Regions from separate parts of the Janthinobacterium sp. PLB04 genome, predicted to be linked through region 1. Evidence: predicted binding sites of a transcription regulator. Region 1 holds the regulator's gene; each other region holds the start of a gene.
What was found. Region 1 encodes sigma-54, which starts transcription at its own class of promoters, with help from an activator protein. Its sites were predicted from a motif close to TGGCANGNAANCTGCTTT; they were not measured.

Region 1 (7,383 bases):
GGCACCTCGCGTCTCAATGGCATCGGCATGAAAGCGAATAACGCCACCGGCGTGGTGGAAGTGCAGAATGCGCTGCGCATGGTCCTCCCGCCGAAACCGCGCCCGGCCGCGGCGGCAAAATGACAGAATGAAACAAGGAAACCATACTATGAAGAACATCTTGCTGTTGACCGTATTTTCCCTGGCCATCATGGGCGTGGCGCATGCCGAGAAGGCCGATTCCGAGAAGGAAGCCGTCATCACGGCACGCAGTGGCCACGTCGATGACATCAAGCAGGTACGCACCCTGACGGGCGACGTCGTGCTGGTCAAGGGGACCCTGACCATGAAGGCGGGCCGCGCCGTGATCACGGAAGATCCGCAAGGCTACCAGTTCATTACCTTCTGGGCCGATCCCGGCAAGCTCGCCACCTTCCGCCAGAAGCGCGATGGCGCGGGCGACCTGTGGGTGGAAGGCGAAGCGGAGCGCGTGGAATACGACAACAAGACGGAAGTGGTGAAACTGTTTTCCAGGGCCAAGCTGACGCGCCTGGAAGGCACGAAAGTGACCGACGTGGCCAATGGCGCCTTCATCTCGTATGACAGCCGCAAGGAAGTGTTTGCGATGGAAAATTCCAACAGCGGCACCAGCACCCCGGATGGCGGCAGCGTGCGCATGGTGATCCAGCCGAAAACCAAGGCACCGGCGGCGGAGAAAGCGCCGGCCACGCCTGCGCCAGGAAAGAAATAATGGACAATACTCGTTGCGGCAGCACCCTGATCGTTCGCGGGCTGCAAAAAACCTATGGCAAGCGGCAAGTCGTGCATGATGTCTCGCTGCAAGTCGAATGCGGCGAAGTGGTGGGTTTGCTGGGCCCGAACGGCGCCGGCAAGACCACCTCGTTCTACATGATCGTCGGCCTGGTGCCGTCCGATGGCGGCAGCATCGATATCAGCGGCGTGGACATCTCCAGCCTGCCGATCCACCGCCGCGCGCAGATGGGCCTGTCCTACCTGCCGCAGGAAGCGTCCGTCTTCCGCAAGCTGACGGTGGAAGACAATATCCGCGCCGTGCTGGAAATCCAGACCGTCGAAGGCCGTCCGCTGACGAAGGCCGAGATCGAGGTGCGCCTGGATAAATTGCTGGCCGACTTGCAGATTGAAAAGCTGCGCGAGAACCAGGCCCTGTCCCTGTCGGGCGGTGAGCGCCGCCGCGTGGAAATCGCCCGCGCGCTGGCCACCGATCCCCGTTTCGTGCTGCTCGACGAACCGTTCGCCGGCGTCGATCCGATCGCCGTGATCGAGATCCAGCGCATCGTGCGTTTCTTGAAGGAGCGCAATATCGGCGTGCTGATCACCGATCATAATGTGCGCGAGACGCTGGGTATCTGCGACCGTGCCTACATCATCAACCAGGGCTCGGTACTGGCGTCGGGACGCCCCGACGACATCATCGCGAACGAGTCGGTACGCCGGGTCTATCTGGGCGAACACTTCCGCATGTAAGCCAATGAAACAATCATTGCAGCTGCGCACTTCGCAGCACCTGGCACTGACGCCGCAGTTGCAGCAATCGATACGCCTGTTGCAATTGTCTACCTTGGAATTGCACCAGGAACTAGAGCAACTGCTGACGGACAATCCCTTGCTCGAACGCCTCGATGATCCGCTCGACCGTTCGCTGCGCCTGCTGTCCGATGGCGCCTTGAGTTCCACGGCCGCGCCGGCCGAAGCGCCGCCCCAGCCGCCGGGCCAGGAAGCGCCCGCAGCGCCGGCCGAAGCGGAAACCTTTGATGGCGATGCCGGCGAGGGTCCGGCCGCTGCGGATGGCGGCGACAGCGACTGGAGCGAGGCGAGCCGCGGCAAGGCGCCCGACGACGAGGATTCGCGCCCGCAACTCGAAGCCCATCACTGCACCCTGCGCGAACACTTGATGGAGCAGATGCGCGTGACGGTGCTTGAATTGCGCGACCGCGCGCTGGTCGAGCTGATCATCGACGCGCTCGACGACAATGGCTACCTGGAAGAGTCGCTCGACGACATCCTGGCGCGCCTGCCGGAAGAGCTGGAAATCGACGCCGACGAGATGCGCACGGCCTTGTCTCTCTTGCAAAGTTTCGATCCGCCCGGCGTGGGCGCGCGCAATGCTTCCGAATGCCTGGCGCTGCAAATCAAGCGCTTGCCGCACATCGCCATGGTGACGCGCCGCATGGCCCTCGTCATCGTGGAAAAGCACCTGGCCTGGTTTGCCCAGCGCGATTTCAACAAGCTGAAAAAAGCCCTCGATTGCGACGATGAAGACTTGCGCGAAGCGCAGACGGTGATTCGCCAGTGCAATCCGCATCCGGGCGCCGTGTTCGCCTCGGACGTGTCCGATTACGTGGTGCCCGACGTCGTCGTCAAGCGCGCGCGCAATGGCTGGCAAGTCACGCTGAACAACGATGTCATGCCGCGCCTGCGCGTCAATGCCATGTACGCCAACTTGCTCAAGCAGGGCAAGGGCGAGGGCGCCATGGGCGCACAGTTGCAGGAAGCCAAGTGGCTGATCAAGAATATGCGTCAGCGCTTCGACACGATCCTGCGCGTGGCGCAGGCGATAGTAGAAAGACAAAAGAACTTTTTCTCGCATGGGGCCGTTGCCATGCGTCCCCTTGTGCTCCGTGAAATAGCTGATACACTAGGTTTACACGAGAGTACTATCTCGCGGGTAACAACTCAAAAGTACATGCTGACCCCGCACGGCATGTTCGAGTTGAAATATTTCTTTGGTAGCCACGTCGCCACCGAAGCGGGGGGCGAAGCGTCATCGACGGCGATACGGGCATTGATCGTGCAACTGACAGGAGCAGAAGACCCTAAAAATCCTTTATCCGACAGTAAGATTGCGGACATGCTGGGGGAACAAGGCATGGTGATTGCGCGACGTACTGTTGCCAAATACCGGGAAGCGTTGAAAATTCCGCCAGTGAGCCTGCGTAAGTGTTTGTAAGTTTTTTTCGGTTCCTCTGCGGGCCGGATAGGATGGACCGCACGAACCCGATCATCTTTAGGAGTGTGTATGAATCTCACCATCAGCGGACATCATCTCGAAGTGACACCAGCCATCCGTGAATACGTACAAACGAAGCTGGAGCGCGTGAAACGTCATTTCGATCAAGTCATCGATATCGCCGTGATTCTGACCGTGGATAACCTCAAAGAGAAAGAAAAACGTCAAAAGGCTGAAGTCAACCTGCGTTTGAGCGGCAAGACTGTCTATGTGGAAAGCTTGGCGCACGACCTGTACGCCGCGATCGATACCCTGATCGACAAGCTCGATAGGCAAGTGATGAAATACAAAACCAAAGTGCAAGGGCACGGTAAAGAGGCGATCAAGCATCTGCCAGACAACTCCGAGGAAGAAGCCGTCGTCGCCGTCTAAGGCCACCCGCTTCCAGCAGTTGTGATCAACTAAGGGCGCACATCTTGCGCCCTTTTTTGCGCCTGGACCTTTTGAGCGCAATGTTCGCCGCGCAGGGGCTAAAATGTTTGCACTTTCACTTCTTTCCTGCCTGCCATGAGCGATTTCGTCCAGACTTCCATCCGCAACCGCACGGGCCATATCGTGCTCGACCGTCCGAAAGCCTTGAATTCCCTGTCGCTGGAGATGGTGCGCGCCCTGAGCGCGGCCTTGCTGGCCTGGCGCGACGATCCGCAGGTGGATGCCGTGGTGATCCGCTCCAGCAGTGAAAAAGCCCTGTGCGCCGGCGGCGACATCCGTTTCTTTTACGATGCGGGCCTGGCCACGCCGCAAGGCGGCAGTGCCTTGCTGGAAGATTTCTTTACGGAAGAATATGCTTTAAATCATTTAATTCATTTCTACCCGAAACCGTATATCGCCGTGATGGATGGCGTGGTGATGGGCGGCGGCATGGGCGTGGCGCAAGCCGGGCCGGGCAACCGCCTGCGCATCGTGACGGGCCGCACGCGCATGGCCATGCCGGAAGTCAATATCGGCTTGTTTCCGGACGTGGGCGGCAGTTATTTTCTATCCCGCCTGGCCGGCCAGCTGGGCCTGTACCTGGGCTTGACGGGCTTGACGATCAACGCGGCCGATGCCCTGTACACGGGGCTGGCCGATGTCTACGTGCCTGAGGCGCAGATGGGGGCGCTGCTGGACCTGTTCGAATCGACGCGGGGCGAGGCCTTGCCGGTGGCCATCAAGGCGCTGGCGGCGCCTTTCCAGGCCGAGGCGGGGGTATCTCCCTTGGCCACGGCGCGCGCGGCGCTGGACCGCCATTTCAGCGCCCCTTCCGTGGCCGCCATCATGGCCTCGCTGGCGCAGGATGACAGCGCGTTCGCGGCCAAGGCGCTGGCGGCCATGCGCCTGCGTTCGCCCTTGATGATGTCGGTGACCCTGGAATTGCTGCAGCGGGGCGCCCACCTGGGCGTGGCCGATTGCCTGCGCCTGGAGCGCACGGTGGTACGTCATAATTTCGAACATGGCGAAGTGCTCGAGGGCGTGCGCGCGCTGGTGGTCGACAAGGACAATGCACCGCGCTGGAACCCTGCCAACCTGGACGACGTCGATGCGGCCATGGTGGCGCGCTTCTTTGCCCCCGTCTGGCCAGCCGCGGCGCATCCCCTGCGCCACCTCGACTAATTAGCTGCGTTCGCGGTGGCGCAGGACGACGCGCTCGTTGGGGCCGAAATACTGCGCCAGCCGCTCCGCCATGTACACGGAGCGGTGCTGGCCGCCCGTGCAGCCCAGGGCCACCGTCAGGTAGCTGCGGTTGTCGGACTTGAATGACGGCAACCATTTCTCGATGAAGGCGCGGATGTCGGCCAGCAGTTCCAGCGCGCTCGGCTGCGCGTCGAGGAAGGCGATCACGGGCGCATCGCGGCCGTCGAGCGGGCGCAGCGCGAGGTCGTAATACGGATTCGGCAAGGCCCGCACGTCGAAGACGAAATCGGCGTCCAGCGGCACGCCCAGCTTGAAGGCGAACGATTCGAAGAACAGGGTCAGCGGCGCGCGTTCGGAGGCGACGATATCCTTGATCCAGGCGCGCAGCTTGTTGGCGCTCAGTTCCGACGTGTCGATCACATGGCCCAGCTGTTCGATGGCTGACAGGCGTTCGCGTTCTTCCGAGATGCACTCGATCAGCGTGCGGCGGCTGGCCGGATTCTGGTTCGGACGCAATTCGTGCGACAGCGGATGGCTGCGCCGCGTTTCCGAGAAGCGCGCCACCAACGAATGCGTGGTGGCCGTCAGGAACATGACCTTGACGTCATGCCCCTGGTCGCGCAGCAGGGCCACATTGTGCGGCAGGCTGGTCAGCGACTCGGCGCTGCGCGCATCGACGGCGACGGCCAGTTGCGGTGTACCTTCGTCGAGCAGGGTCTGCACCAGGCTGGGCAGCAAGGCCGGCGGCAGGTTGTCGACACAATAGTAGCCGGTATCTTCTAGCACATTGAGCGCAACGGATTTACCGGAGCCGGATATTCCGGTGATAAGGACGATATGCATACGCCGATCATACAATAAAGATCGGCGCTCCGCTTCCAAGGCAATTATCTTTACAAATTATTGCAATTTGGAATGTGATATTGCCGGGATTGGCAGGGCGCTCTCGTCACGACCGTAGGTCGGCTTAGCGCGTCGCGCGTAAGCCGACACCGCGGCATGGGCCAACAATGTCGTCGGATTACGCACGGCGTTGCCGCGCTAATCCGACCTACTTGCTAATCGCCACTCATGGCGAGTCGTTGGTGCAGCAGGGAATTCACGCAGCACAGCTGCGTGCCTGCATAACGGTTCGCCCTTGCAAGGGCGAACTCCTTGGCAACATTAATCGCCACTCATGGCGAGTCGTTGCCGCTCCATGAACTCCTGCAAGGTATCGATGCCGCGCAGTTGCAAAATCGTGTTGCGCACGGCCGCTTCCAGCAGTACGGCGATGTTGCGGCCGGCGGCGACGGGGATGACGACTTTGCGCACGGGCAAACCCAGCACGTCTTCCGTGGGGAACAGGAAAGGCAGGCGCTCGACTTCCTCTTCCAGCGCGTTGCGGCGCACCAGATGCACGATCAGTTTCAGGCGCATCTTGCGGCGCACGGCCGTTTCGCCAAAGATGGCTTTGATATCGAGCAAGCCCAGGCCCCGCACTTCCAGCAGGTTTTGCAGCAAAGGCGGGCAGCGGCCTTCGATCATGTTGGGCGCGATGCGCGAGAATTCGACGGCGTCGTCGGCCACCAGGCCGTGGCTGCGCGAAATCAGTTCCAGCCCCAGTTCGCTCTTGCCCAGGCCCGAATCGCCCGTGATCAGCACGCCCACGCCCAGCACGTCCATGAACACGCCATGCATGATGATGCGTTGCGCCAGCTTTTTAGACAGATAGACGCGCAGGAAGTCGATCACTTGCGCGGCCGGCAGCGGGGTGGAGAACAGGGGAATGTTTTGCTCGTCGCAGATGGCGAGGATGTCGGGCGGCGTTTCCAGCCCTTGCGCGATGATCAGCGCGGGCGGACCGCCGGCGATCAGCTCGCCGATCACGTGGGTGCGCGTGTTGACCTTCAGGCGCTGGTAGTAATTGATTTCCTGGTGGCCGAAGACCTGGATGCGGCCCGGATGGATCAGGTTCAAGTGGCCCACCTGGTCGGCGGCCGACGAGACGTCGCCCGAGATCAGGCGCTCGCCGCCGGGGAAGCCGGCGAACCAGCCCAGTTGCAGACTTTCACGATTGTCGTCGTACAGGCGTTGTATCGTCAGCGGCGTTTGCAACATGGCAGTCTTCTTCAGGAGTGGAGGAATACCTGAAGTTTAACCCGCCGCTTGCAGACTAGGTTGCCAATTGACGATGCGCGAATGTACGGATTTCGGTTCCGGATCCGTGGCCAGTGCCGTGCGGAAGGCGTCATCGGAAAACATTTCAGCGATTTCCGACAGGATTTCCAGATGTTGCTGGGTGACATGATCGGGAATCAGCAGGAAAAACAGCAGATTGACAGGCTTGCCATCGGGCGACTCGAACGGAATCGGCTCGGCCAGGCGGACGAAGGCGCCCAGCGGCGATTTCAAGGTTTTGCTGCCCTTGACCCTGCCATGCGGCACGGCCACGCCATGGCCCAGACCAGTCGAGCCCAGGCGTTCGCGGGCAAACAGATTGTCCGAGACGGTAGAGCGGGCGATGCCGTAATTGTTTTCGAAGATCAGGCCGGCTTGCTCGAAGGCACGTTTTTTACTGGAGACTTCCAGGTCCAGCAGGACGTTTTCGAGGGATAGTATTTTGCTAAGATTAGTCATGACACTCAATGAAATGGTGCAATGCGCAGAGGGCTTGCGAGCCGAATTATAGGCCTGTTTCGGCGGCCTGTAACGCCAATTCTCAACAGTATACGCCCGCTGCGGGCGCAGTGGGCGCTACA
Region 2 (7,383 bases), 680 kb from region 1:
GTTCACGCTCGGCGCGCGCACGGACGCCAAGGAACCCTTGCGAGCTGTTGCTGCGCGACGAAAGCACGTAATTGGCGCCCACGAAAATGTCGACTTCGCCCAACACCAGTTCGTTCTCGACCATTTCTACGGTTTTCACGACGGCAAACAGGGAATCGCCATATTCCTCGATCTTCGGGCGCTGGTGACCCCGTTGCGCGTCTTCCACCGCCAGTTCGTGCAGGCAAAACTCGTGCTGCATCTGTTTCAGCTCGTCCGGCGTAGCGTCGAGCAGGGCTACCCAGACGAAGCAATCGGGGCGCTCGACGTAGTCGCTGATGTCGTCGATCGGCAAGTCGGCCAGTTTTTTGCCATCCTGGTAGGCCACGCAGTTTATGAGCATGCTATTCCACAGTTCAAGTTAACACCGGACGAAACAGTCCGGCAGGCGCCAGCTTACCTTATCGCCTGCTGTGGGTGTTGTAGCGTGCAAGGAACACCGCAAGAAAAAGCGGACGGGGGAGCCCCCGTCCGGCAAGACGTCAATCGTCCTTGGCGCCGTCGATACCCAATTCGGATATCTTGCGGGTGATGGTGTTGCGGCCGATGCCCAGGCGCACGGCGGCATCGTTCTTGCGCCCGTGCGTATGCTTGAGCGCCGTCTTGATCAGGGCCGACTCGAACTGGCGTCCCAGCACGGCCATGACTTCCTGCTGCCCTGCCCCCAGCATGCCGGCCGCCTGCAATTCCAGTAAACCGATCCAGCCCGGCGGCGCGCCGTTGGCGGGTGCGGCCGCCTCGAAGACCTGGCCGCCATGCGGATGAGCCACGGCCGCCGGCGCAGCTTCGCCCGCCGCCGCGGTGGCCGCGCCATCGCCCTGCCCCTGCGTCAATTCCAGCGGCAAGTCCTTGATTTCCACCGTCTGGCCCGGCGCCATGACGGTGATCCAGTTGCACAGGTTTTCCAGCTGGCGCACATTGCCGGGCAAATCGAGGCTGCTGAGGAACTGCATCGTCGGCTCGCTCATGCGCTTGGCTTCCACGCCCAGCTGGCGCGCGCTTTGCACCAGGAAGTGGCGCACCAGGATGGGGATATCCTCGCGCCGCTCCCTCAAACTGGGCAGGCGCAGGCGGATCACGTTCAGGCGGTGATACAAGTCTTCGCGGAACAGGCCGTCGCGCACGCGCTGCTCGAGATTCTGGTGCGTGGCGGTAATGACGCGCACGTTCGCCTTCATGGGCTGATGGCCGCCGACGCGGTAGAAATGGCCGTCGGACAGCACGCGCAGCAAGCGCGTCTGCAGGTCGAACGGCATGTCGCCGATTTCATCGAGGAACAAAGTGCCGTTCTCGGCTTGCTCGAAGCGGCCCCGGCGCGTCGTTTGCGCGCCCGTAAATGCACCGCGTTCGTGGCCAAACAGTTCGGACTCCAGCAAATCCTTCGGGATCGCCGCCGTGTTCAGGGCAATGAAAGGCTGCGCCGCGCGCGGGCTGTGCTTGTGCAGCGCGCGCGCCACGAGTTCCTTGCCGGAACCGGATTCGCCCGTGATCAGCACGGTCACATTCGATTGCGACAGGCGGCCGATGGCGCGGAAGACTTCCTGCATGGCCGGCGCCTGGCCGAGGATTTCCGGCGTTTCCGACGGGCCCGATTCGACGCTGGTCTCGCGCAGGCTTTCTTCCAGCGCGCGGCGGATCAGCTCGACGGCCTTGTCGATATCGAAGGGTTTCGCCAGGTATTCGAAGGCGCCGCCCTGGAAGGCTGCGACGGCCGAATCGAGGTCGGAGAAGGCCGTGATGATGATGACCGGCAAGCCGGGAAAACGCGACTTGACCGTCTGCAGCAATTCCAGGCCGGATGCGCCCGGCATGCGGATATCGGACACGAGCACTTGCGGCGTGTCAAATTCCAGTGCGGCGATGGCGTCGCGCGCATTGGCAAAACTCTTGGTGGCGAGATTTTCCCGCGCCAGGGCTTTTTCCAGCACCCAGCGGATTGATTCGTCGTCGTCAACTATCCAGATTGGCTTCATTAGTGTGTGCGTCCCGCAATGGATTTCATGGGTGGGATACCTCCTCGCTTATGGCAAGGGTAGAACGATCCTGAAATCGGTGTATCCAGGCCGGCTTTCGCACTCGATCACGCCCAGGTGCTGTTGCACGAAGGTTTGCGCCAAGGTCAGTCCCAACCCGCTGCCGCCTTCCCTGCCCGACACCAGCGGGTAGAAAATCCGGTCGCGGATCTGGGGTGCGATGCCCGGTCCATTGTCAATGATATGCAAGTCTAATGCCAGGCCGTAACGGACCTTGGCCAAGGTCACCTGGCGCGCCACGCGCGTCTTGAAAATCAGCTCCGCATCGCCCGCCTCGATGCGCTCGGCCAGGGCTTGCGCCGCGTTGTGCGCGATGTTGAGCACGGTTTGTATCAATTGTTCCTTGTCGCCGCGAAACTCGGGGATCGAGGCATCGTAATCGCGCGAAATAGTCAAGCCACTGGGAAATTCGGCCAGGATCAGGCTGCGCACGCGCTCGCACACTTCGTGGATATTCACGTCGCCCACGATATGCGGGCGGCGGTGCGGCGCCAGCAGGCGGTCGACCAGGGTTTGCAGGCGGTCCGCTTCCTTGATAATGACTTGCGTGTATTCGCGCAGCTCGCTCAGGTGCAGAGCCGGCAATTCCAGCTCCAGCAACTGGGCCGCGCCGCGGATGCCGCCCAGCGGGTTCTTGATTTCATGCGCCAGGTTGCGGATCAACTCCTTGTTGACCTGGCTCTGGTCGAGGATGCGCTCCTCGCGGTCGAGCTTTAGCTGCTGCACGTTTTCGCGCAGCTCGATCAGCACGCCGTCGCGCGGCGCGTCGAGCGCGCTGATGATGCTGTGCACGCGCAGCGGTTCGCGCCCCAGGCGTTCCAGGCTCAGGTCCTGCCGCAAGTCGGAAAATTTATGTTCGAGCGCCTGCGTGCAAATACCGGACAGCTCGTCGGGATTGAGGAACAGCGCCGTCAGCTTTTGCCGCGACAGGGCTTTCAATGAGCTTTCCAGCAGGTTTTCCGCCGCCGCGTTGGCATAGCTGATGCGGCCGTCGCCATCGATCAGGATCACGGCTGAAGCGAGCAAATCAAGGCCGGCCAGGTGGGCGGGACGGCTGGAATGGTTGTCTGGTGTCATGTGCTTTACCGAATATTCGCGATCTCGCGTTTCAGGGCCTCGACGTTCTGCTGTGTTCGGCTAATGTTGTCCTTCAATTGCGCCACCCGTTCCTGGTATTTCGCATAGTTGCGCTCATTGCCCTGGCGCTCGGGCTGGCCGGCGTTGAACTCCAGGCGCTGTGCCGCCAGTTTCTGCTCTTCGCTGCGCAATTCATCCTGCAGGATCTGGCGCCGGTCCAGGTCGCGCGCGCGCTGCTCGGCGCCATCGACCTTGGGAAACGCGCCGGCGGCAGGCGCCGCGGTGGCCGCCGCCTGCATGGCGGGCCGGGCAGGCGCGCCGGCCAGCGGCACCGTCTTGCGTGGCGGCTCCGTCATGGCGCCCGGTAAATCGAGCAGCTGGCAATGCGCGCCAGCCCGCTTGTCCGTGTACGTCTTGTGTCCTTGCGCATCGGCGCACACATACAGCTGCCCGTGCGCCTGTGCCGCCGCGCCCAGCAATCCTGCCATCAGCGCCATTCTGTAATGCTTGGTCAATCTTCACTCCTGTCGGCACATGCCGCATCGTTCCTGGGCCGACTATACAACACCGCACGATCACCGCCTTGGCGTACTGCATAAAAAAACGCGGGCAAGACCATCGCCTCACCCGCGTTTTTTATTCACTACCGGCACATTGCCGGCATGGCGCCATTACAGCGAGTAGTACATGTCGAACTCGGCAGGATGCGTGGTCATGCGCATGCGCTGTACGTCCTGCATTTTCAGTTCCAGGTAAGCGTCGATCATCGAATCGCTGAACACGCCGCCACGGGTCAGGAACTCGCGGTCCTTGTCCAGTGCGTCCAAAGCTTCTTCCAGCGAAGCGCACACGGTCGGGATCAGTGCGTCTTCTTCCGGCGGCAGATGGTACAGATCTTTCGAGGCGGCTTCGCCTGGATGGATCTTGTTGGCAACGCCGTCCAGGCCAGCCATCAGCAGTGCGGCGAAGCACAGGTACGGGTTCGCCAGTGGGTCCGGGAAGCGCGCTTCGACGCGGCGGCCTTTTGGATTGGCCACGTGCGGGATGCGGATCGAGGCGGAACGGTTTTTCGCCGAGTACGCCAGTTTCACTGGGGCTTCGTAGCCTGGTACCAGGCGCTTGTACGAGTTGGTGCCCGGATTGGTGATCGCGTTCAGTGCCTTGGCGTGCTTGATGATGCCGCCGATGTAGTACAGGGCGAAATCGGACAGGCCGGCATAGCCGTCGCCAGCGAACAGGTTTTTGCCATCTTTCCATACGGATTGATGCACGTGCATGCCCGAACCGTTGTCGCCAACGATAGGTTTCGGCATGAAGGTGGCGGTCTTGCCATAGCTGTGCGCCACGTTCCACACCACGTATTTCAGGTTTTGCGTCCAGTCGGCGCGCTCGACCAGGGTCGAGAACTTGGTGCCGATTTCATTCTGGCCGGCGCCGGCCACTTCGTGATGATGTACCTCAACCGGGATGCCCAGCGATTCCAGGATCAGGCACATTTCCGAACGCATGTCCTGGAAGCTGTCCACTGGTGGCACGGGGAAGTAGCCGCCCTTGACGGTAGGACGGTGGCCGCTGTTGCCGCCTTCGATGTCCTTGCCGGTCGACCACGAACCTTCGTCCGAACCGATCTTGACGAAGCAGCCCGACATGTCGATCTTCCAGCGCACGCTGTCGAAGATGAAGAATTCCGGCTCAGGGCCGAAGTAGGCGGTGTCGCCCATGCCCGACGATTTCAGGTAGGCTTCGGCGCGTTTCGCGATCGAGCGCGGGTCGCGGTCATAGCCCTTGCCGTCCGACGGTTCGATCACGTCGCACTGCATGAACAGGGTCGTTTCTTCCATGAACGGGTCGATATTGGCCGTGTTTGGATCCGGCAGCAAGATCATGTCGGACGCTTCAATGCCTTTCCAGCCAGCGATCGAAGAACCGTCAAAGGCGTGGCCCGACTCGAATTTGTCCATGTCGAAGTGCGACACGGGAACCGTCACGTGCTGCTCTTTACCACGGGTATCAGCAAAGCGGAAATCAACGAATTTGACTTCGTTTTCTTCTACCATCTTCAAGACTTCTGCGGCTGTCATTGCCATGCGTATCTCCTAAATGAATGTGGGGTGAGCCGACCTTAGTGCGTCTGGGCTGATGAAGCGAAGCAAACATTGCGTGCCACCAAAACTCATAAGGATCATAGCAGATTCCATGCCAGCTCCAGGAGCCCCCTGGTGCCGGCAACAAAATTACTGCCATCCCAGTGAAAGTTTCATGCCCGCGATTTTCCTGCTGCGTTTGCGTCAAATCAAGAATGCACTATGCAAGTGCAAAAAACGAATAACGCACCATTATCGTGCATTTTGTATGAATTTCTGGAAAATGCCTCGTTGTGGTGCAAAGACTGTGCACCATGGTTTCCCGTTTGCGGGGCGCGAACGGCGCACTATAATCGTACACACCTGCCCACTTTCATCGAGGACGCCATGACTACCGCCGCCGACATCCTGACCAACGCCCGCAGCCGGGCCAATGAAGGTACGCCGTATGCCGGCGCCGTCACGCCGCAGGAAGCGTACGACCTATTGCAACTCGACGCTGCCGCCAAGCTCATCGATGTGCGCACGAATGCCGAGCGCGACTGGGTCGGCCGGGTCGACATCGCCGATACCCAGCATGGTGCGGTGCAGTGGGCCACCTACCCGGGTGGCGTGCCGAATCCCGATTTCCTTGCGCAACTGGCCGCCCAGGCCGGCAAGGATGAGGTGCTGCTGTTCCTGTGCCGCTCCGGCGTGCGTTCGCGCCATGCCGCCAAGCTGGCGACGGAACACGGCTACATGAACTGCTTCGACATCCTCGAAGGTTTTGAGGGTGACAAGGACGCCGATGGCCACCGCAAGCAGATCGGCGGCTGGTGCAAGGCGGGGTTACCGTGGCTGGGCGCTTGAAAGCAGGAGTAAAGGAACCGCTGCCGATGACGGCCACGCGTCGTCCGGAGGCAAGTCCCGCCCTGGCTTGATGCTTCAGGCCGGCTCGCCCGCCTCCGCGGCAGGATGCTCGCCCATCAGGGTCAAGATGCGCTTGCGCACGAAATTGATGTGGCTGCGCAAGCCATACAGGCCGTCCGCAAACGACAGCGGTATCGATATCTGGTTGACCATTTCCTCGATCTGGTCCAGCCGTTGCAATTGCGCCGCATAGACTTGTGCGCGCTGCGCTTCCGGCACGTCTTCCAGCGCCTGCTCGACCGTGCGCAGCTGGCCGTACCAGCGGTACACACGCGAGCGTATGCGCCACACGTACAGGGGCGGCACCACGCGCGACAGGGGCAGGATCAAGGCGCCCAGCGCCACCACCAGCACCCACATGCGGTCAAAGAAATTGGCCAGCCAGAAACTCATGTAGCGCTGCAGCACAGGCGCGCCATCCTTGTAGAATTTCAGCGCTTCCGGCGCGACGGGAATCTCCGTGTAGCGCGCGGATGGGAACTGCCCCTGCTGCTGGAACCAGCCCGTGCCGCCATGGATGCCGGCCGCCGCCTGCACGAACAGGTCGACCAGGGCAGGATGCAAGTCTTCGCGCGCGACCAAAGTGGCGGTCGGCGCAATCAGGTGATAATCCTGCGCGGGAATGTTCTGCCCCAGGTCGACGATGCCGCGCGGCAAGACGACGTGCGTGAGGAAAGGCAGGCGCCGCGTGTACGCTTCCGCCTGTGAAAAGTCAAACAGCTTGATGCCCGGCGTTTGCAGCAGCATCTGGATCAGCGGCGCTTCCGGCGCCGAACTGAATACGAGACCGTCGATGCGCCCTTCCAGCAGCTCCACCGTGGCAGGCGTGTTCTGCAAGTCGCTCACCGTCAAGTCCTTGGCTTCGACGCCATTTACGGACAGCAATTGCCGGAACAGGCCGGGCACGCCCGTGCCTTCCGGCCCCAGGTTGATCTTCATGCCCTTCAGTTGCGTCAGCTCCGTCACGGCCTTGTCTTCGCGCAAGAACAGCCAGACGGGTTCCGTAAACAGGCTGCCCAGGGAAATGAGGCCGTGGCGCTCGGCATCGTCGTGTTCCGTCGAGCCACTTTGCACGAAGGCGATATCGGTCTTGCCCGCGTTCAAACGCTGCAGGTTTTCCTGCGAACCCAGCGACGGTTGCAAGGTCACCTTGATGCCGTGCTTGGCCAGGGTGGCCGCATATTTCTTGCCGAACTCTTCGTAGGCGCTATTGTCCTGCCCCGTCGACAGGCTCACCTGGC
Region 3 (7,383 bases), 240 kb from region 1:
CGGTTTGCTATTTGACGTCAATGCCCAACTCGATGCGATTGACAACGCGAAGCTGGTGGTTGCTGCTGACGTAAACAACAAGCGTAGGCAGTACAAAAATTTGCTCGCTTCGGTGCCTGAACCTCTGCCGGGCGCCGCAGAGAAGTGGGCCAATAAGTTGGAGGCCGCGCTGAAGGATCTGGATAAGATACCGTTCTCATCTTCCAACGAAACGGTTAACAACAACCCGGTCCTTGAGCGAATTGCTGAGACCGGTCGTCTGACCGCGCTGCAGGAGAAGCAGGAGCTGCTGGAGGCATATATTGAGGCGCTGAAGGGCCAGACATCAAGTACTCCCTCAATCGGTGAGCACAGGGTGGCGCTTGTCGCGAATCTCGTCAATCGCGCGACCGGGCAGCCAAATCCTCCTACCGCAGGGATTCTCATGGAGGCAGAGTTCACCAGGCAGCAGCTCGCAGCAGCTGAGAAACGCATCGAACGCGCGGCACAGACTGAAGCCATTCTCAGGAACCAGCGGAACCACTACCTCGATGAGTTGGAGTTCCTGCTCGACAGCCAGGCCTCTGTCAAAGCTGCAACTCCCGATTGCACCGAAGCCCCCCTTTTTGCCAGCATTTCCAGCGGCGTGAAAAATCGTTGCAGTACGCATGCCTCAAGTGCAGCGCTTTCCTTTGCCGCTGCAATCACAGCAGGCAGGATCCCAGCTGAACAAAGCGAGTACCTTATCATTGACCAGGTTGAATTGGCCGCGCTGGATGAATCTGAAGCAGCGCTATTGCAAACGGAAGGGGTCATCAAAGCTGCGATCACGCAGATCGTCGCACTGAACGCCAGCGGAATAAAGCTAGAAGATCTGGCCGCATTGTCCCAGGCTCTCAGCCTTCCCATCATCGCTGCGCGCGTGAAGTGAGGAAATGCCATGAAAAATCTGACTTCTGTGGGGTTGCTCTCATCCTTCCTTCTGGGAGGCTGCGGATCGCTTGAAAGGGACATGGACGAAGCCCGTAAGAACACTAAAGAGATCGGCCTGCTCATGCAATCCGTTCAGAAAAGCACGGCTACATTCCAGAAGCAACGTGACGCTCTTGCTGTGGCCACCAAGGTTCAACGGGACAATTTGGAGTCAGTAGCCATGCAACAGGAAAGCGATGCGTACCGGGCAGCAGCGACCTGGAATGTTGCTGGCCAGGCCGACCGCAAGCATTCGTTCGATGCATTGAGGGAGGAATCGAGCAACCTGCTGTCCCGGATCGAAGCGAAGCGCGCGCGTGAGGTCGCGCAGGAAGCAGAAGTGCGTGCAACTAAGAGTGCCGTCTCATTCCAAAGCGCCAAGCTCAACGAAACAGCCATAGCACTTGTTGAACTGGGCGAGGCTCGAAGTGCAAAGGACAAGGCTGGGTTTTACTTTGCTTACATGACAGAGGTTCGTAAATTGATCGAGAAAGATAGCGAAGCGGCAGCACAGAAGCAGGCCGATTCGGCCAAAACCCTCAACGAGACTGTGAAGGATAAAAAATGAGCGATAAAGACAAGGTGGGCGGAGACTTTCTCACGACTCCAGACTTACCCGATGGTACTCCACCGATGCCAACGAGCGAAGGCAGCCTGTACTTAGTTGGGTTGCTCAGCAAGCAGAATGGACTAAACGTGGCACGGGATGCTCTTATTGCGCGGGCGGGCGAGGCTGGCGCCAGTGAGACTGCTTACATAAAAATCCAACTGGGGCAGATCCAATCAGATTACCTAAAGCTCAGTGCGTGGATTAACGCTTACGTGGCCAAGAGCACGCGGTATAAAACCATTACGCCGGACGGACTCGCTGCGATCCGCAAGATCATTGAGCAATTGCAGGCCGTGGTCGCCAAAAAGGAAACCGCGCAAGATATTATCAAGTTGGTGACCAAGCTGCTTAACGAATGGGACGGTAAGCCTGCGGCACCAACTGCGGTGCTAGGTGGAGCGGGAACACCAGCTGCCAAACCGTGCGCATAGTGAGTGCACGAACGGATGGACGTTGGCTAGGTGTGGGGTGTCGGACGGCGCATTAGCGCCAAGGTGCGCGCCATGGGTGTTAACACCGTGCAGGACTTGAAGGACGCTCCGCCCAGCACCATGCGGGCGCACTTCGGCGTCGTGCTGGAGTGCACGTGCAACGAGCTGCGCGGAATTTCTTGCCTGGAGCTGGAAGAGGTGGCGCCTTCACGCAAGGAGATCGTGTCGTCGCGCTCCTTCGGTGCCATGGTCATGACGGTGCACTGCTGGTACCTGTTCTTGAATTACTATTTGACGAGCCTCGAAGTGGTTGAAGAAAGCACTCTCCTAAGCAGTGCTATTTTTTATATGATGTTTCCACATAGAAAAACAAGGTGCTCGTATCGATTTTTGAGTGGGCAACTTCGTGGTCGTTCTGAAATTTTTTGCACAGGACAGGCAGGTGAAATAAGACCTAACAGGCATTTCATCGAGAAACAGCACACCGCAGTGGGCCAGCGAGATTTCTCCCGGGCGCGGCACGTTGCCGCCACCCACCAGTGCCACGCCGGATGCTGTCTGATGCGGGGAGCGATAGGGCCGCCGTTTCCAGTGTTCCACCTTGAAGTGGCCGCCCAGCGAATGCACGGCAGCCGATTCCAGCGCTTCTGCATCGCTCATGGGCGGCAGCACGCCGGGAAAGCGGCTGGCCAGCATGGTCTTGCCTGCGCCTGGCGGCCCCACCATCAAGACGTTGTGACCGCCCGCTGCCGCCACTTCCAGTGCCCGCCGCGCCTGCTGCTGCCCCTGCACATCGGCAAAGTCGGGATACGGAAAAGCGTGCGCTGCCAGCACGGGCTGGTGGCGTTGCAGGGCGGTCTGGCTGGCGTGCGCGGCAAAATGCGCGCAGACCTCGAGCAGGCTGTGGGCGGGATAGATGCAGGCATCGCCGACGAGAGCGGCCTCGTCCGCGTTCGCCTGCGGCAGGATGAAGGCGCGTGGCGCGCCCGACTGGCTGCGTTGCATGGCAAAGGTCATGGCCAGGGCGCCGCGGATGGGACGCAACTGGCCTGAGAGCGACAGTTCGCCCGCGAATTCATAGTGATGTAATTGATCGCCCGGCAACTGGCCGGAGGCGGCCAGGATGCCCAGTGCAATGGGCAAGTCGAAGCGGCCCGATTCCTTGGGCAAGTCTGCTGGCGCCAGATTGGCCGTGATGCGCCGGGCCGGCATTTCAAAGCCGCAGTTTTGCAACGCGGCACGAACACGGTCGCGCGATTCCTTCACTTCCGTATCCGGCAAGCCGACAATCGTAAACGAAGGCAAGCCGTTGGCAAGGTGGACTTCGACACTTACCTCGGGCGCCTCCATGCCGGCCAGGGCGCGGCTTTTCAGGACGGCCAGGCTCATCAGACTCCCCTGTAGCGCGGGCGCGGGCAGGATCAGTCTAGCGTTAGAAACGCCGTCAGGCTTGAGGTATGCCAGCAAGTCCGTCAATAACGGACCCTGCCGGCCGCACTTTACGCCTTGGTGTCGTTCAGGCGCGTTTCCAGTTCGATCAGGCGCAATTCCAGTGCGTCCAGTTTGGCGCGGGTCTTGGCCAGTACTTGCGCCTGGATATCGAATTCCTCGCGCGTGACGAGATCGAGGCGGGCGAAGCCCTGGGTCATCATCGACTTCACGTTTTTCTCGATATCCTTGGCCGGCGAGTTTTCGATGGCTTGATGGATCTTGCCTTGCAAATCGTTAAAGAAGGTATTCATGTCCATGGTCAGTCCTTTTATGGTGCGGCCTGTGCATCGCACCATTGCGGTGCACAGCGGCGTTAATCTGGTGCGAATCTGGGCAAATTCACAATGCTTTAGCAGCCCGTACCCGCATGCCCAGAGGCTTGCAGGGTATGTATGGCCGGAAACGCACCTGTCAAGGTGGCAATGGAGCTGGCACGTATTCTGCTAAAGAAGGTATGAACGCTTTGTGATCTCCAGCCAAGATTTTAAACCTCAACCGCTTTAAAAGTTCAATAAAAGGGAATCGCCATGAAGAATCTGTCCAAGAACATGACTTTAGCTGCAGCGTTGACGCTGGCCATGACCGCCATGTGCGGCAGCGCCATGGCCCAGGATGCAGTGGCGGCGCCTGCTGCGGTCGAAGCCGTGCCTGATAACGTGGTGAGCTATAACGTGGCGCTGACCAGCGACTACCGTTACCGTGGCCTGTCGCAAAGCCGCTTGAAACCGGCCATCAGCGGCGGCGCCGACTATACCCATAACCCGACGGGCCTGTATGTGGGCACCTGGTTGTCGAGTATCAAATGGATCAAGGATGGCGGCGGCGACACCAATCTGGAATGGGATATCTACGGCGGCAAGCGGGGCGAGATCAGCAAGGATTTTACCTATGACGTGGGCGGCCTGTACTATTTCTATCCCTCGAATGGACTGAGCACCAATGCCAACACCTTCGAGCTGTACGGCCAACTCGGCTATGGCCCGATGTATGTCAAATACTCGCATTCGACGACGAATCTGTTCGGTGTCGCCGACAGCAAGAACAGCGGCTACCTCGACGTGGGTGCCAACGTCGAGGTGCACGACGGTTACATCTTGAATTTGCACGCCGGGCGTCAGAAGGTCGAGCACAACGATTCTCTCAGCTACAGCGATTACAAGATTGGCGTGACCAAGGACTTCGGCGTGGCGACCGTTTCCCTGGCAGCCGTCAAGGCCAATAACGTATCGCTGGCTCCGAACGGCAAGAATCTGGCGAAATCCGGTCTCGTGCTGACCGTGTCCAAAACCTTTTAAGCGAGACTGCCATGAAAATGATTACTGCAATCATTAAACCGTTCAAACTGGACGAAGTACGCGAAGCTTTGTCGGCTATCAATGTGCAAGGCATTACCGTCACGGAAGTCAAAGGCTTCGGCCGCCAAAAAGGCCACACGGAACTCTACCGTGGCGCCGAGTATGTCGTTGATTTCTTGCCAAAGACCAAGATCGAAGCGGCCGTCGATGACGCCATTGTCGACCAGGCCATCGAAGCGATCGAAGGTGCCGCGCGTACCGGTAAAATCGGTGATGGCAAGATTTTCGTCTACAACCTGGAACAGGTCATCCGCATCCGTACCGGTGAAACCGGCAACGAAGCGCTCTAAGGGGAATATTGATGCATAAAAATATAACAAAATTGCTAGCTGGGATAGCCTGCCTGTGTGCGTTTGGCATTGCCACGCCAAGCTTTGCCGATGCGCCCGCCAAGACGGAGGCGGCCACAACCACGGCCGTCGCCGCTCCCGCCGTCACGCCGGTTCCTGACGCAGCGCCTGCCGCCGCCGCTCCGGCCCCGGCGGCTGCCGCGCCAGCCGCCGCGCCCGTCGCCAACAAGGGCGACACCAGTTTCATGATGATCAGCACCTTGCTGGTGATCTTGATGACGATCCCCGGCCTGGCCCTGTTCTACGGTGGGCTGGTGCGCTCGAAAAACATGCTGTCGGTGCTGATGCAGGTGTTCATGGTGTTCGCGCTGGTCATCGTGCTGTGGTGTATCTACGGCTACTCGATCGCCTTCACGGAAAAAACCGCCTTCTTCGGTGGCTTCGACCGCCTGTTCCTGAATGGTATCTGGGATCCGGCCAAGGGTACGTTTGCCGCCGCCGCCACCTTCAGCAAGGGCGTGGTCATTCCCGAGTTCGTCTTCGTTGCTTTCCAGGGCACGTTTGCCGCCATCACCTGCGCACTGATCGTCGGCGCCTTTGCCGAGCGTGCCAAGTTTTCCGCCGTGCTGGCCTTCGTCGTGCTGTGGTTCACGTTCGCCTACCTGCCGGCAGCCCACATGGTGTGGTTCTGGACCGGGCCTGACCTGATCACCAGCGCCGCCACCTCGGCCAGCGAAGCCCTGAAAGCGGGCTGGATCTGGCAAAAAGGCGCGCTGGACTTCGCCGGCGGCACCGTGGTGCACATCAATGCCGCTGTCGCCGGCCTGGTGGGCGCCATCATGATCGGCAAACGCGTCGGCTACGGCCGCGAATCGATGGCACCGCACTCGCTGACGATGACCATGATCGGCGCGTCGCTGCTGTGGGTGGGCTGGTTCGGTTTCAATGCCGGCTCCTCGATGGAAGCGGGCGACGTGGCTGCCCTGGCCTTCGTCAACACCTTGCTGGCAACGGCCGCCGCCACCCTGTCGTGGGTGTTTGGCGAGTGGATCAGCAAAGGCAAGCCTTCCATGCTTGGTGGCGCGTCCGGCGCCGTGGCCGGCCTGGTGGCGATCACCCCGGCGGCCGGCTTTGTCGGCCCGATGGGCGGCCTGGTCATCGGCTTGCTGGCCGGTGTCGTCTGCCTGTGGGGCGTGAATGGCCTGAAACGCCTGATCGGCGCGGACGATTCGCTCGACGTGTTCGGCGTGCATGGCGTGGGCGGTATCCTCGGTGCCTTGCTGACGGGTGTGTTTGCTGCGCCACAACTGGGCGGCCAGGGCGTATTCGACTATGTCACCAACAAGATGTCGGCGGATCCGTACTCGATCGGCCACCAGGTGTGGGTGCAGGCGCAAGCGGTCGGCACCACCATCCTCTGGTCGGCCATCGTCTCCGTCATCGCCTATAAACTGGTCGACATCGTCATCGGCCTGCGCGTACCGGAAGAAGAAGAGCGCGAAGGCCTCGATATCACCAGCCACGGCGAGCAAGCGTATCATGGCTAAATAGGCATTATCTGGCATGCCAGCGCCCCGGCGCGGCATGTCCGGCTGGAAAAGGCACCTCATTGAGGTGCCTTTTTTTCGTTGTGGGAATGTAAAAGGTCTTTAAAACAAGGCTTTTGCCCCGATTTGGGGTACTTACACGGTAATATAGTCGGCAGTTCTGTGTGCTTTTTTGAATACTGCACATAATTTAAGGATGTAACTATGGTTCCCCATCTCGTCACGGCCCTGACCGGACCGCTGCTCGACCTCGAAAAAAAGATTCTGGCCGCGACGCCGGCCATTGAGCGCTGGTTTCGCATGGAGTGGCAAGAACACACGCCGCCCTTCTATTGCTCGGTAGACTTGCGTAACGCCGGCTACAAGCTGGCGCCCGTCGATACCAATCTGTTCCCAGGCGGTTTCCATAACCTGGCCACGGAAATGCTGCCCTTGTCCGTGCAGGCGGCCATGGCCGCCATCGACAAGTATTGCCCGGACGCCCGCAACCTGCTGATCGTGCCGGAATTGCACAACACTACGCCGCAGTACCTGCAAAACGTGGCGCGCCTGATGCAAATCTTCCGCCAGACGGGGCTGCACGTGCGTTTCGGCTCCTGGTCGCCCGACATTACCCAGCCGACACCCTTGGCGTTGCCAGATGGCAACATGCTCGTCATCGAGCCGCTCGTGCGCCTGAACAATGGCCGCCGCCTGGGCTTGAAGGAT
Region 4 (7,383 bases), 250 kb from region 1:
GCCGCGCCATGTGAATGCGCGCAACGGCCTGGCCGTGCTGCACGCGCAGCGGGGCGAGCACGATGCGGCGATTGCCCATTGGCTGGCCTTGACGCAGGAGGCGGGCACGCCGCAGCCGCAACAGGCATATCTGTTCAGCAATCTCGGTCATGCTTATTATCTGAGTGGACGCGATGCGCAAGCCTTGCCCGCGCTGGAGCAGGCGTGTCTGCTCGACCCGCTCAATGCGCTGGCCTGGCAGCATCTGGCGCAAGTGCTCGAACGGCTGGGGCAACACGCGCGCGCGGCCGTCATGCGGCGCCAGGCGGCCAGCTTGCAGGAGCACGATTTGCGGCGCGACATGGCTGTCTTGCGCAAGGAGGCGCCGCCGCACGGCGTACCCGTGGCCGCGCCGGTGCCGGATGCGCCCGCCATGGCGCGCATCGAGATCACGCAAGGCGAGGGCATGGCCCGCTTGCAGCGTGTGCCGGCAGCCGTGCGCAGCGTGCCCGTCGCCGTTGCCGTACCCCGTCCGCGCCTGGAAATTGTGAATGGCAATGGCGTGCCTGGCTTGGCCGCCGCACTGGCGCGCAGCCTGGCCGGCAGTCCCGTGCAGGTGGTGCGCCTGGCCAATGAGACCAGCTTCCAGGTGGCGCGCACGCGCGTCGAATACCGGCCCGCGCAGGAGCAGGCGGCGCGCCAGCTGGCCCGCCAGTTGGGGATGCAGGTACAAACCCAGGTGCAGACCCAGGCCGCCGATTGCCCTGTCAGCGAGCTGCGCCTGGTACTGGGGCGCGACCTGAGCGATCCGGCCATGCTGCACCGCTATTATCTGCAGCAGTTGCAGCTGGCGCGCCAGGCGCTGGCGCGACTCGGTTAACACGCCTCTGTTGATGCAAAATAAAACGGCGCCCAGGAGGCGCCGTTTTATTTCATGCCGCTGATTATTGTGGCTGGCGGCGCCGCGTAAAAGCCAGGGCCGCCAGTCCCATGCCCAGCAGGAACAGGGTGCCCGGTTCCGGCACGGCCAGGGGATCGATGACGACGATGTCGGTGCGCGTGGACTTGGAAAAGTTCAAGGTGTAGCTGCCAGCCGGCAGGGCGAAATTCGAGGTCAGGGAAAACATCGCAAAGCCATTCGTGAAGGCGCGCCCGGTGGCCGGGTCGTTGGTGCCTGCCGTCATGTTCAGGCTGAACGGATCCAGGCTGCCGACCGTATGGTTGCCGTTGATGTCGCTGCCATTGTTGGCATCGCCATCAGGTGCGAACTGGAAGATCACGCCATCGGCATTCGCGTTCGACAGGCAGCCGACGGGGCTGGCGCTGTTGCAGGAGATATTGAAGATATCCATGATCGACACGTTCGACTTGTCGCCCATGGTCGTCACGCTGGTGCGCAGGTCGCGCCGTCCCATGAAGCTGAAGGTGATGAAGCCGGCGCTCGACAGGGTCAGGTTGACGGAGCCGGTGAGCGTGTCGCCGGCCGTGGACGTGGCGGCACCGACCGTGTTGCGCTGGGCTTCCGCCACGGCGCGCACCGTGGCGCCGCCATTGAGCATGTTGCCGAAGGCATGTGCATCGCCGCGGGCGAACTCCAGGGTGGAACTGGGGCTGGGGGCGTAATTGTTTTGCGGCAAGCCGCTGCAGCCTCCGCCCGAGCACACTTGCAGCACGTCGGCGTTGGCGGCCGGCCCCGTATTGACGGCACGCGGATTGACGGCCACGCCGCCTTCGAAAAACGCGCTGTCGCTGGCATTGCGGTTCGCGCCGGCCAGCGACAGCGCGCCGGCGCTGGTGGTGATGCGGAAATTGTTCAACTCATTGACGGCCAGGCCGTACGCGCCGGCCTGCGCCTGGCCGCTGGCCAGCAGGCTTGCCGCCGCCAGTGCGCCCAGCCAGCCCAGGGTCTTGCTTCGTGTGTGATCGACGTTCATCGCAGCCTCTTATCGTGGTCAGTCTCGAAAAATCCGGGGGACAAAGAATCCAGGATGACTTGCCTGGATTCATCTCGTAGACAGGGATAAGCAGCTTGCGTGCCACACAAAAAAATCACGTGAAATCAATTGCTTGCGCAAAGCGGACCGAGCTGGCGGGAGCAAAGTGTAAGAAAGGCCGACGCCGCTTGGCGGGTGGCGCCGGCCAGCCTCAGGTGCCCCGGTGATAGCCGAGGTGGCCACCGGAATTGCGTGCGCAGCCGCATCCGATGCGCGCCACTTCCTCGCCTTCCGTCAATTTCCAGTTGGTAATCGTTGTGTGATTCCAGTCGATGTCGCTTTTCTTGACAGGTTTGACCGTCAGGGTGCGTGCTTCCGCATCCGTGTACTCCATCAGCTCCTCATCGTCGGCGATGTCGAAATGGCGGTGGATCAGGGAAATGCCGAAGCGGTCGAGCGCGCCATAGCGTTGCAGCACATCGCGCAGTTCGCGAAAGCAGGCGAGATCGTCGGGCAGCAGCGGATCGACGGCGGAAATATCGGCAACGGGCTGCCATTGCATGGCGTGGATGTTCAGGCTGTGCATGATAGGCTCCTGTGCCCCATGATGATAGGCCCAGGCTGGCAGAGGGGCGCTGGCACGCCTGGCGAAATACCCATCATGGACGCAAAGCCGCTGCGGCGCTTGCGCCGGATCAAAGGTGCGGCACATCGCCTCTCGTCCGATCATTGCCCGGTAAAATAGGCCATGGCAAACAAAACCCCCACCTTCCCCGGCGCGCGCACGGGCCGCGGCCAGGTCCTGGCCGTGCTGCTGTCGAACCGCGACCAGTCCGGCGCCGAACCGCTGCAAGGCCGCGTTTCCCTGGCCGCCATCGTCAAGGCGCTCAAACGCAAATACCACTGGCCCATCGAGACGCACAGTTTTCCCGCCAACACGCAGGATGGCCGGGCCAGCTGGGCGACCGTCTACAGCCTGCCGGAAAAGGTCATCGAGACCGCGCTGGAGGCCGGCGGCCGGGAGTGGCTGGAAAGCCGGGGAGCGGCAGGGCGGCGGTGAATGCGCCGCCGGCCTTAATCGATCCGTTTACTCGAGCCGGAAGCCGACCTTGAGCGTGACCTGGAAGTGCGCCACCTTGCCGTCGACGATATGTCCCCGCGACTCGGTCACTTCATACCAGTCCATGTGCTTGACCGTCAGCGCCGCCTTGGCAATGGCATCGCGTATCGCCTGATCGCTGCTCTCGGTCGATGTGCCAACCAGTTCGATCAGCTTGTAAGTGTGTGCGGACATGATATTTCCCCAGATAGGCAAGCCAGACATCGGGAGCCTGCTTTGCGCAAGCACGTGCTCATCTTGCGCCTAAATGTGCGGGACGTCATTGCGCGGTGCAGCAATGCGCGGGCGAGGCTGGCGAAGGCCTGCGTCATGCTGGCGGCATTGCGGTCGATTCAGGCTGCGGCTTTAGTCGAACGTGCGTGGTTACTGGGATGCTACTTTAGTGCTGTGCGAGGATGAAACTTACATAGGGCTGAAAGTCTGCAGACGTTATCCTTCACGCGCCATTTGCTTCAGCGCGGGGGAGCTCCCCGTCTGCCTTACTCCACACTCTGTGGTTGCATAGGCACATCTTATTCGCCCATTGCTGCGCGAGTCAGGGCGCTCTGCGTAGATGGTTACAGATGATCTTGGTTCCAATCTCCTCGGCCATTTTCCACCGTCTGCAGTCATTGGTGAAAAAAATGTTCCTCGCTTCTTACTCCTGCGAAATTGAATGCCGACGTCACACACAGTAACCGCAAATGCACTGAGGTTTGTCACGGTGATACTAAGTCCGATGGACGAAGGCGCGCCACCTAGCGGAATGGCGTGCGCGGGACTCACCCTAAGCTTGACGCGAGATTTATCGAGTCCGTGCCACGTGTTGATGATGCCTAGAACGGCGCCAAGAAATGCTATGGCCAATGTAGTTATTTGGAGCAACGTCACTCCCTGTATTGCCGAACTCAAAGTCTCTACCATGATTGGTCCTCAGATTGCAATGTTGCTATCTTAGCATTTTAAATGGCCTGTTATAAAACGATGCTTTTTTGATTGTCAATGGGAGCCTAGCCTGGCAACGTTCGCATATGCCCAAGTAAGCCTCGAGGAACAGACGATATACAATCAGCGTTCGGAGATTGACGTTACTAGCTATCAGGTCGACTACTGGGCTGTCGACCCATTAGTGACAAGACTCGCGCTGTAGTGGTTTAATGTACCCGGACACTGATTTAGGCGAGAATGCTCGCCATGGACAGGTGTTTGATGAGCAAGCAAAGACGTACGTTTTCCCCTGAGTTCAAACAGCAGGCAGCATGCTTGGTGCTGGATCAAGGATACAGCCACGTGGAGGCAAGCCGGTCGGTCGGCATCGGCGAATCGGTGCTGCGCCGCTGGGTGCAGCAGCTGCAGTTGGAGCGGCAAGGCATCACGCCGCAGAGCAAGGCAATGACGCCAGATCAGCAGCGAATACAGGAACTCGAAGCACGTATTGAGCGTCTCGAGCGGGAGAAGTCCATTTTAAAAAAGGCTACCGCGCTCTTGATGTCGGAAGGGATAGAACGTACGAGGTAATCGATCAGATTTGTGGTGACGAATCAATCGAGTTGATCTGCTCGGTGTTCGACGTAGCGCGGTCATGCCTGTATGCGCATCGGGAGCGCGCCCGGCACATTGATGTTGAGCGCATGGCATTGCGTGGCCGCGTGCACGAGCTGTTCGTCGAGAGTCGCAGTTCGGCGGGAAGCCGCAGCATTATGGGCATGATGCGCGAGGAAGGCACGGCAATTGGCCGCTTCAAAGTCAGTCGTTTGATGGAAGAGCTAGGGCTGGTCTGCAAACAGCCTGGCAGCCATGCCTATAAGCAGGCTACGGTGGAACGGGTCGATATTCCGAACCACCTCAACCGTGAATTCACAGTGGAGGCGCCAAATCAGGTCTGGTGCGGGGACATCACCTATGTCTGGGCGCAAGGCCGATGGTATTACCTGGCTGTGGTGTTGGATTTATTTGCTCGCCGAGCGGTGGGCTGGGCATTCTCGCTACGACCCGATGCCGACCTTGTTGTGCAAGCGCTGGAAATGGCTTACGAGCAGCGAGGTCGACCGCAGAGGCTGCTGTTTCATTCGGATCAAGGTAGCCAGTACGCCAGTCGAAAATTCCGTCAGCGCTTGTGGCGCTATCGGATACGACAGAGTATGAGCCGTCGGGGAAATTGTTGGGATAACTCTCCGATGGAACGGCTGTTCCGCAGCTTCAAAACTGAATGGCTGCCGTCAACTGGTTACATGACGGCACAGGAAGCACAACGGGACATCAGCCACTACCTGATGCACCGGTATAACTGGATACGACCACATCAGTTCAACCAGGGACTGGCACCGGCCGTCGCCGAAAAAAAACTTAACGTAGTGTCCGGGATGGGTTGACCACTACACGCCAGCCAGTACCCGCAGTTCACCGCGCTCTTAGCTCAGATTCGGGAAACCTTGGTGGTGTCTAAGTTGGACCGCCTAGGACGCGATGCTCAAGATACCGGTATCACGGTTAAGTTGCTTGTCGCGTGGGAAAGTGCTCACATCTGACTGCAATTCGGCAAGCTGGACTTAGCTTCCCCTGCCTGTATGGTAGTGTTGGCTATGCTGCTCACTGTTGCTGAGATGAAAGGGGATTTACTGGTGGAGTGCATATATTCGTGCCTCGCTGGTACTAAGAGCGAAGGTTAGACTCTCTAAGGTCAGGTAGCGTGCCGAAATCGTGACTAAATGTGTCTCGCGGATGAGAGCGTCAGCGCCTTGGCGCGGCAGTGTACTGTGTTGCGTGCAAGTATTCTAGATATATAAAAAGCAGAGGCCTAAAAAAAGCCCGCGTTACGCGGGCCTTTAACAATCAAGATTACTTCGTTCCAAATTTTAATGGGGTGGCTGTCTGTTTTTCATAGACCATCCGTGCGAACTCACTTGCCTTCACCATCTGACTCTGTTGAGTCTGCTGCATCTTCTTTAGGCTCGCCTGCTTCGGTGGCGCCTTCGGTACCGTCTTCAGTCGTTCCAATATCAACATCATTCCCTCCTTCATCAACATTGTCATCATTGCGGATAAACAGGGGGCCTACCCCACCTTGTTCACCTAACACGTGCCAAAAATTTTTACAGAAATCGTCTTCTTCAGGGGTTGGTTTTTGAACATTGTTAAATAATTCAGAAGCCTCTTTTCTATCGATGACAAATCCATGTGCAGGATAGTTCGCTACTAAGTTTTCTAGTGCGCCAGGCTTAAGGGATTTACTACTCTTGTTCAGCCGCTGCCCATATTCGTGAGCAATTCTCATTGCTCGTTGCATCTCCCCAAGGCGATTTGGGTCGATTTGATTGTACAGTGGAGCGGCCACGCCAATTGCAACAGTAGCCGCGAACTCTCCTGCCAGTTTAGTAGATAATCGCCCACCACGCCTGATTTCAAACAACGTAGTGTGAAATGCCTCACGTGTGTGATTTTGCGCAGCCTCTAACGCTTGGATGATATCGAGACCAGAACTACGCTCTTCAAGCTCTGAAGACTTTCGTACCTGAATATCAAGAGGGCCCAACTCCCCTAAGTCCCCAATAGCAACTTCATTCGCACCTATGACGACGAGAGTTCCTGCACTCTTGCATAGGCTCGCGATGACGACTCGAATATGTGAATAGTGATGACGTAAGCACCTTGCTATACGATATCCTCCGTCCGGGTCTCCCCCGCGTGTCGTTAGAAACACCGTACATTTATCTTGCTTCTTCCCTCCGGCAATCAGTTGCGTGAGCTCATAGTGGAGCTCACGAGAAATTGATTGACTTATGAGAATAATATCGCGGTCTTGCGAGCTGGCAACTAGCTTTGCAATCGATTCAGTGGCTATCGTCATGGAAAAATCCCGATGTTGGTAAGCAATATTACCTCGGGAAAACCTCTTACCGAAGCAATTTCTGAATTGTTGCAAACATGCTTCGCCGGGCCCCCTTCAATAATTTACAGGGCGCCGACACAAGCTAAATTAGCGGTCTCATATGGCAAAGGGTTGCACGCTGGATAGCGTGCAACCCTTTGATTTACTGCTGAATTCTGGTGCCGACTGCCGGTTTCGAACTGGCCACCTGATGATTACAAATCAACTGCTCTACCAAATGAGCTAAGTCGGCAAAAACTGCGCGTTGCGAATTATACGCTATTTAATGCGTGTCAGGGTCGGGCGGCCGCCTTTTTTTGGTGGCTCGTCGTCGCCGGGCGTGGCGTTGTCGCGTTGTTCGGGGGAGCCGGTCGGCACGGACGACAGGGTGGGACCGCTGGCGGCGGGGGCGAGCACGGGTGGCGGGACGTCGGCCGAGGCCGGGCTGTCCGTCGGTTGCGCGTCCGGGTCATCGTTGCCCAGCACGGGCTCGAAGGCCATGC

Region 2: a site for sigma-54 is predicted at 5,334-5,351, ahead of glnA (type I glutamate--ammonia ligase). Genes of this name have one in related genera too.
Region 3: a site for sigma-54 is predicted at 3,913-3,930, ahead of LSO07_RS04625 (TorF family putative porin). Genes of this name have one in related genera too.
Region 4: a site for sigma-54 is predicted at 2,001-2,018, ahead of LSO07_RS02350 (EDSAP-1 family PEP-CTERM protein). Genes of this name have one in related genera too.

Annotation. Positions count from the first base shown of each region.
Region 1 covers NZ_CP088968.1:814,220-821,602, forward strand. The annotation lists gene lptC (LPS export ABC transporter periplasmic protein LptC) at 1-123, shown strand, start outside; gene lptA (lipopolysaccharide transport periplasmic protein LptA) at 149-730, shown strand; gene lptB (LPS export ABC transporter ATP-binding protein) at 730-1,485, shown strand; gene LSO07_RS03505 (RNA polymerase factor sigma-54) at 1,490-2,968, shown strand; gene hpf (ribosome hibernation-promoting factor, HPF/YfiA family) at 3,038-3,400, shown strand; gene LSO07_RS03515 (enoyl-CoA hydratase/isomerase family protein) at 3,536-4,621, shown strand; gene rapZ (RNase adapter RapZ) at 4,622-5,485, opposite strand; gene hprK (HPr(Ser) kinase/phosphatase) at 5,807-6,742, opposite strand; gene LSO07_RS03530 (PTS sugar transporter subunit IIA) at 6,779-7,261, opposite strand.
Region 2 covers NZ_CP088968.1:1,492,753-1,500,135, reverse strand. The annotation lists gene corA (magnesium/cobalt transporter CorA) at 1-382, opposite strand, end outside; gene ntrC (nitrogen regulation protein NR(I)) at 522-2,012, opposite strand; gene glnL (nitrogen regulation protein NR(II)) at 2,061-3,149, opposite strand; gene LSO07_RS06505 (DUF4124 domain-containing protein) at 3,155-3,664, opposite strand; gene glnA (type I glutamate--ammonia ligase) at 3,821-5,236, opposite strand; gene LSO07_RS06495 (rhodanese-like domain-containing protein) at 5,621-6,082, shown strand; gene LSO07_RS06490 (TAXI family TRAP transporter solute-binding subunit) at 6,158-7,383, opposite strand, start outside.
Region 3 covers NZ_CP088968.1:1,055,770-1,063,152, forward strand. The annotation lists gene LSO07_RS04595 (hypothetical protein) at 1-910, shown strand, start outside; gene LSO07_RS04600 (hypothetical protein) at 920-1,519, shown strand; gene LSO07_RS04605 (hypothetical protein) at 1,516-1,992, shown strand; partial or broken gene LSO07_RS04615 (YifB family Mg chelatase-like AAA ATPase) at 2,452-3,381, opposite strand; gene LSO07_RS04620 (accessory factor UbiK family protein) at 3,492-3,740, opposite strand; gene LSO07_RS04625 (TorF family putative porin) at 4,011-4,778, shown strand; gene LSO07_RS04630 (P-II family nitrogen regulator) at 4,790-5,128, shown strand; gene LSO07_RS04635 (ammonium transporter) at 5,140-6,675, shown strand; gene gshA (glutamate--cysteine ligase) at 6,880-7,383, shown strand, end outside.
Region 4 covers NZ_CP088968.1:561,294-568,676, forward strand. The annotation lists gene LSO07_RS02345 (LytR C-terminal domain-containing protein) at 1-859, shown strand, start outside; gene LSO07_RS02350 (EDSAP-1 family PEP-CTERM protein) at 924-1,913, opposite strand; gene LSO07_RS02355 (hypothetical protein) at 2,125-2,499, opposite strand; gene LSO07_RS02360 (hypothetical protein) at 2,662-2,973, shown strand; gene LSO07_RS02365 (dodecin) at 3,001-3,207, opposite strand; one part of gene LSO07_RS02370 (IS3 family transposase) at 4,222-4,477, shown strand; one part of gene LSO07_RS02370 (IS3 family transposase) at 4,477-5,384, shown strand; gene LSO07_RS28445 (hypothetical protein) at 5,451-5,540, shown strand; gene LSO07_RS02375 (SDH family Clp fold serine proteinase) at 5,912-6,859, opposite strand; tRNA gene LSO07_RS02380 (tRNA-Thr) at 7,058-7,133, opposite strand; gene LSO07_RS02385 (ClpXP protease specificity-enhancing factor) at 7,160-7,383, opposite strand, start outside.